DNA from 2 places in the Ornithinimicrobium jinqii genome. Region 1 is predicted to be linked to the other one. Evidence: predicted binding sites of a transcription regulator. Region 1 holds the regulator's gene; the other holds the start of a gene.

Region 1 (3,397 bases):
GCCGCGACCGTTCCCACGCGACACGATGTTCGACAGACGGGAAACGTCCAATGGCTGAAGAGCGCCAGCTCGGCGAGATGACGTTCATGACGGTGGCCGAGGTGGCTGCCGTGATGCGCGTGTCCAAGATGACGGTGTACCGACTGGTGCACTCCGGCGAGCTCCCCGCGGTCCGCGTCGGTCGCTCCTTCCGTGTCCCGGAGAAGGCGGTCCACGACTACCTCGAGGAGTCCTACCACGGGACGGCCTGAGCGCCGACGGTGCCCGGAGCGGGTTTGGGGCCGCAGCGCGGTCGCGCTAGGCTTGGGTCATCCGTCGTGCGGGTGAGGTGTGGCAGTGATGCCGCGACACCCCCGGCCTCGCTCGACCCGAGTGCCACCCGCGCTCGACCCGAGTGCGCTGCACGACGCCGGAGCAGCACCCCGACCATCGAGACGAAGGACAGCCCATGGGCTCTGTGATCAAGAAGCGCCGCAAGCGGATGGCGAAGAAGAAGCACCGCAAGCTGCTGCGCAAGACGCGTCACCAGCGTCGCAACAAGAAGTGACCGGCTGACGGTCCGAACGCACAGGTAGGGCGCCACCCCGGCGGGGTCGGCGCCCTACCTGTCTGGTGCCCCGGGCAGAGGAGGAGCAGGTATGCCGTTGACCCTGACGATCGTGACGCGCCGGGGGTGCCACCTCTGCGAGGAGATGGAGGCGACCGTCCGACGGGTCCTGGGGGAGGACCACCCGGTCGAGCTCCTCGACCTCGACGAGGCGGGCGCCGGCGACCCGGCCCTGCTCGCGCGGTGGACCACCCTCGTCCCGGTCCTCCTCGTCGACGGCGAGGAGCTCGCCCACTGGCGCGTCGACGAGGCCACGGTCCGCTCCCTCCTCCGGTGAGGCGTGCTCCCTGCCTGCTGGGGGGTGGCTCCTCGCCACCGTCCTCGCGCGGGCCCGCGAGCGGTCGTTTGGCCGATCTGGGGGAGCAGCCCTAGAGTGTGGGGGTCCGCGTCGGGGGGCTCCAGCAAGGTCTGGTATAAGGCCCGTTCGTCCGACGCCGCCCGATGAGAGGAGCCGGTCCGCAGTGATGGCCGAGTCCACCCGACGAGGGGTCCCCGAGGCCACCGTCGGAAGACTCCCCGGCTACCTGCGTGCCCTCACCTCCCTCGCGGAGCAGGGCCACCACTCCGTGTCCAGCGAGGCGCTCGCCGCCGAGACCGGCGTGCGCTCGGCCCAGGTCCGCAAGGACCTGTCCTCGCTCGGGTCCTACGGGGTGCGCGGCGTCGGCTACGACGTCGTCCGGCTGAGCGAGCAGATCTCGGCCGAGCTCGGCCTCAGCGAGGACCGTCCCGTCGTCATCGTCGGGATGGGGAACCTGGGACGCGCGCTGGCCGCCTACGACGGCCTCGCGACCCGCGGCTTCCACATCGTCGCGCTCGTCGACAACGCCCCCGACGTCCTCGGGCAGGAGATCCACGGGCTCGTCGTCCAGCCGCTCGCCGCCCTCGACCCCGCGCGCACCCCGGTGGCGGTGGGGGTCATCACCACGCCGGCCGACGCGGCGCAGGAGGTGGCCGACCGCCTCGTGGCGCTCGGCGTCCGCTCGATCCTCACCTTCGCCCCCACGGTGCTGCGCGTCCCGGAGGACGTCCACGTCCGTGCCGTCGACCTCGCCACCGAGCTGCAGGTCCTCGCCTTCCACGAGCACCAGCGGGCCCTCGCGGGCGGCGGCGGGCTGGAGGTCGGATGAGCGTCCTGGTCGTGGGCATGTCCCACCACAGCGCACCGATCGAGCTGCTCGAGCGCGCCGCCCTCACCCCGGGCGCCGCCCGCGAGCTCGGCGCCCGCCTGCAGGCCGGCGACCACGTCGAGGAGACGCTGGTCCTGTCGACGTGCAACCGTCTCGAGGTCGTCGTCGAGGCCGGCACCTTCCACGGGGCGCTGTCCGAGGTCGGCGACGCCCTCGGCGAGCTCACCGGGCTGAGCCAGGAGGAGCTGACCTCCCACCTCTACGTCCACTACGACGACCGCGCGGTCTCCCACCTCTTCGAGGTCGCCTGCGGCCTCGACTCCCTGGCCGTCGGCGAGAGCGAGATCCTGGGCCAGCTGCGCGAGGCGCTGGCAGCGGCGCAGCGCGAGGGACGCCTCGGCGTCTCGCTCAACCCGCTGCTCCAGCAGGCGCTGCGGGTCGGCAAGCGCGCCCACGCCGAGACGGCCATCGACCGCGTCTCGCGCTCGCTGGTGGGGCTGGGCCTGGACCGCGCCACCACCGTCCACCCCGACCTGTCCACGGTCCGCGCGGTCGTCGTCGGGGCCGGCGCGATGTCCGGCCTCGCCGTCGCCCGGCTGGTCCGCGCGGGCGTCGCCGACGTCACCGTGGTCAACCGCACGCGTGCCCGTGCCCTGCGGCTGGCCGAGAACCACCAGGTGGTCGCCGGGGACTGGGCCGACCTCGAGCGTCTTGTCGGCGGGGCCGACCTGGTGCTCGCCTGCACCGGAGCCGTGGGCCACGTCGTCGAGCACGACGCGCTCGCCGCCGCCCGGGCCGCGACGGGCCGCACCGGGGCGCCGCTCGTCCTGCTCGACCTCGCTCTCCCGCGGGACGTCGACCCCGCCGTCACCGACCTGCCGGGCGTGCACCTGTGGGGGCTCGGAGACCTGCACTCCTCGCTCGAGGCCGTGGTCGCGTCCGGTGCCGCGACGTCCCCGGAGGAGGGGCTCCTGCCCCGTCCGGTGGCCGGCGCCGTCCCCCACCGGGCGGTCGCCGAGGTCCGTGACCTCGTGACCAGCGAGGTCGCCGCCTACTTGACCGAGCGCCGCGCCGCCCGCCTCGGCCCGACCCTCGCCGCCCTGCGGGCCAGCGCGAGCAAGGTCGTCGACGCCGAGATGGCCCGTCTGGACCAGCGTGTCCCGCACCTGCCCGAGGACGAGCGGGTCGAGGTCCGCCGGACCGTCCAGCGGGTGGTGGACAAGCTGCTGCACACCCCCAGCGTCCGGGCCAAGGAGCTGGTCTCCTCCGGCGACACCGACCTCGCCCACGCCCTGCGCGAGCTGTTCGACCTCGACCCGCACGAGGTGGTGGTCACGACCCGGCCGCCGCTGACGCTGCCGACCGCCGGGGGCGAGGCATGAGCCGCCTGCGCCATCCGCTTCGCCTCGGCACCCGCGCCAGCGCCCTGGCCACGGCCCAGTCCGGGTGGGTCGCCGACCGGCTGCGGGCCTCCGGCCACGACGTCGAGCTCGTGCTCGTGCGCACCGAGGGGGACGTCTCGCGCGCCAGCCTGTCGGAGATCGGTGGCACCGGGGTCTTCGCCTCGGCGCTGCGCGACGGGCTCCGGCAGGGACGCATCGACCTGGCCGTGCACTCCCTCAAGGACCTCCCGACCGCACCCGAGCCGGGCCTGGTCGTGGCG
Region 2 (3,397 bases), on a different contig from region 1:
CCACCGACCTGGTGCGCCTCGAGCGCTCGAACCCCGTCTACCTCGTGACCGACCTCGCCCGTCAGCAGGACCCGGACGGCGTGATCGCGCTGTCCCGACGCATCCCGCGGGTCGTGGACCAGCTCGTGGGCGAGGACGCCTCGGCGGAGGACATCGGGCGGGTGGCCACCGCGCTGACCGACGCCGTCACCGTCCGGCTGCTGGAGCTGGCCGAGGCCGACCTGGGGCCGGCACCCGGGGGCTACGCCTGGGCCACGCTCGGGTCCGCTGCCCGGGAAGAGCTGGCGATGGGGGGCGACCAGGACCACGCCCTGGTGCTCGCCGACGACGCCGACCCGCAGGACCCGTGGTGGGCGGCGCTGGCCGAACGGGTCACCGAGGGCCTGGAGGCCGTCGGGATGCGGCGGTGCGACGGCGACGTCATGGCCACCAACCCGCAGTGGCGGATGACCGCGTCGCAGTGGCGCAGCCGGTTCGCGCGCTGGACCCACGAGCCGCACCCCGACGCCGTGCTGCAGGCGGCCATCTTCTACGACATGCGGGCCCTGCACGGCGAGGTCTCCCTCGTGGAACGGCTCCGCGAGGAGGTGGTGCCGATGGGTGGGCGCTCCGAGCTCCTCCTGGCCCACCTGACCGGCCAGGCAGCCCGGATGAGACCGCCCATCGGCTTCTTCCGCGGCTTCGTCCTCGAGGACGCGGGTGAGCACCGCGACACCCTGGACATCAAGCGCGGCATCGCCGCCATCGTCCAGCTCGCCCGGGTGCACGCCCTCCGGGCCGGCTCCCTCGCGCTGCCGACCACTGCCCGGCTCACCGCCGCCCACGCCCGTGGGATGATCGGCGCGGAGACGGCCACCGACCTCACCGACGCCCTGGAGCTGATGTCCTACCTCCGGCTGCGCCACCAGGTGAAGCAGGTCCGCGACGGGCTCACGCCGGACAACCGCATCGACCCGCACCGGCTCGGCAGCCTCGAACGGCGTCACCTGCGGGACGCCTTCCAGATCGTCCGCTCGGCGCAGCACGGTCTGAGCACCCGGCTGCCGCAGGTCACCTGATGGGGCTGCGGGACCTCCTCGGGCGTCGCCGACCGATGCCGCCGCCGCCGGAGGGACCGCTGGCCGACCTCGCGGCCGCGCCGCGGCCCGACCGTGACACGCCGTTGACCGAGGTGCAGCTGCTCGCCGTCGACCTCGAGACGACCGGGCTGGACCCGCGCACCGACGAGCTCCTGTCCTTCGGCCTGGTCCCGCTCGATGCCGTCGAGGTCCGCCTCGCCGGGGCCCGGCACCTCCCCGTCCGGCCCCGGGGCGACGTGGGTGAGTCCGCGGTCGTGCACGGGCTGACGGACGACACCCTGGCGGGCGCGCCCCTGCTGGACCAGGTCCTGCCGCAGGTCCTGGAGGCGCTGACCGGGCGGGTGCTGGTGGCCCACTTCGCCCAGGTGGAGACGACCTTCCTGCAGGCGGCCTGCCGGACCGTCTACGGCACCTGGGTCCCCCCGCAGGTGGTCGACACGATGGAGCTGCAGCGCCGCCTGCTCGGGGCGCAGTTCCACGAGCTGCGACCCGGCGTCCTGAGGCTCGACGAGTGCCGCCGCCAGCACCACCTGCCCCGCTACCGCGCCCACTCGGCGGTCGTCGACGCCATCGCCTGTGCGGAGCTGTTCCTGGCCCAGGTCGGTGCGCTCGAGGAACGCCGGGGCCGTCCGCTCGTGCTCGGGGACGTCCTCGACCGGAAGCTCTCCGGGTAGACATTCGCGCATGCCAGCCTGACCTATAACAGCCGAGCCCCCCCTGTCCCGGACGCGCGAGACGCCCGTCCTAGACTGACGCGAGTTCGTGAAAGTTGGCACAAGCGAGGCGCAGACACCGTGAGTGGACAGGTCGAGACGGCTGACGTCATCGTCGTCGGAGCAGGCCCGGGAGGGTCCTCCACCGCCGCATACCTCGCAGCCCACGGGCTCGACGTCCTCCTCCTGGAGAAAGCCTCCTTCCCGCGCGACAAGATCTGCGGCGACGGGCTCACCCCCCGCGCGGTCCGTGAGCTCATCAGCCTCGGCGTGCCCATCCGTCCGGAGGACGGCTGGCACCGGACCAAAGGTCTGCGCATCCTGGGCGGCGGCGTGCGCATGGAGCTGGACTGGCCGGGCAACGCGACCTTCCCCCCCTTCGGGCTGGTGCGCACCCGGGCGGACCTCGACGAGATCCTCGTCCGCCACGCCGAGTCGCGCGGCGCCCGCCTGCACGAGCGGATGAACGTCTCGGAACCGGTGCTGGACCACCGCGGGTTCATCTGCGGCGTGACGGCCAGGGTGATGGGGGAGAGCGGCCGGGCGACCGGCGAGACCCGCGAGTTCCGCGCCCCCGTGGTCGTCGCCGCGGACGGCAACTCCAGCCGGTTGTCCCTGGCGATGGAGCGGCCCAGGCGTGACGACCGCCCGATGGGCGTGGCGGTCCGCACCTACTACACGACCCCCCGCCACGACGACGACTACATCGAGTCCTGGCTTGAGCTGTGGGCCAAGGGCGAGGACGGCCAGCAGGACGTCCTCATGCCCGGCTACGGCTGGATCTTCCCGGTCGGTGACGGCACCGCCAACGTCGGCCTGGGCATCCTCGACACCGCCAAGGACTTCGGCACCTTCGACTACAAGGACGTCATGCGCCGTTGGGTGGCGGGCATGCCGGCCGAGTGGGAGCTGGGGGAGCAGACCCAGCTCGGCCCGATCCGCGGTGCTGCCCTGCCGATGTGCTTCAACCGTCAGCCCCTCTACGACCGCGGGCTGCTGCTCGTCGGCGACGCCGGCGGCATGGTCAACCCGTTCAACGGGGAGGGCATCGCCGAGGCCATGGAGGCCGGTCGCCACACCGCCGAGGTCGTCGCGTCCGCCCTCGCCCGCGCCACGCCCGGGGAGCGGGAGGCCGTCCTGCAGTCCTACCCCGCAGTGATGAAGGACTCGCTGGGCGGCTACTACATGCTCGGCAAGCAGTTCGCCACCCTCATCGGCAACCCGGAGATCATGCGGCTCGCGGTCCGCTACGGCCTGCCGCGCCGGTCGCTCATGCGACTGCTGCTCAAGATCATGGCCAACCTGCCGCAGGAGCGCGGCGGCGGACTGGACGACCGGGTCATCAACGCGCTGAGCCGGGCGACCCCTGCGGCATGATCGTTCCGAAGATGACTAGGCTGACCCCGTGCCCGTCCTGTCCCTGGGCTGGCCCGACGCCGCGCACGACCCGAAAGGAGTCCTGGCTCTGATGGACTACCACCCCTATCTGCCGGTCCTCTTCTTCCTCTTCTTCGGGCTCCTCTTCGCGTTCGGCTCCGTCTTCGGCGGCGGACTGCTCGGTCGGGCGAGCTACAACCGGGCCAAGGCCGAGGCCTACGAGTGCGG

Evidence for each region. The regulator Rex, encoded in region 1, represses fermentation and respiration genes when NADH is low (regulators of the CRP and FNR family bind a similar motif). The targets are predictions, from matches to a motif close to CTTGTGAANNNNTTCACAAG.
Region 2: ACI3ET_RS12600 (geranylgeranyl reductase family protein) is a predicted target of Rex. The motif match lies at 1,839-1,858, and genes of this name have one in related genera.

Annotation. Positions count from the first base shown of each region.
Region 1 is NZ_JBJFZS010000029.1:122,786-126,182, forward strand. Features, by position in the region: gene ACI3ET_RS13860 (helix-turn-helix domain-containing protein) at 51-251, shown strand; gene ACI3ET_RS13865 (30S ribosomal protein bS22) at 449-547, shown strand; gene ACI3ET_RS13870 (glutaredoxin family protein) at 639-884, shown strand; gene ACI3ET_RS13875 (redox-sensing transcriptional repressor Rex) at 1,072-1,734, shown strand; gene ACI3ET_RS13880 (glutamyl-tRNA reductase) at 1,731-3,116, shown strand; partial or broken gene hemC (hydroxymethylbilane synthase) at 3,113-3,397, shown strand, end outside.
Region 2 is NZ_JBJFZS010000025.1:56,713-60,109, forward strand. Features, by position in the region: gene ACI3ET_RS12590 (DUF294 nucleotidyltransferase-like domain-containing protein) at 1-1,058, shown strand, start outside; gene ACI3ET_RS12595 (exonuclease domain-containing protein) at 1,058-1,753, shown strand; gene ACI3ET_RS12600 (geranylgeranyl reductase family protein) at 1,874-3,169, shown strand; gene ACI3ET_RS12605 (NADH-quinone oxidoreductase subunit A) at 3,261-3,397, shown strand, end outside.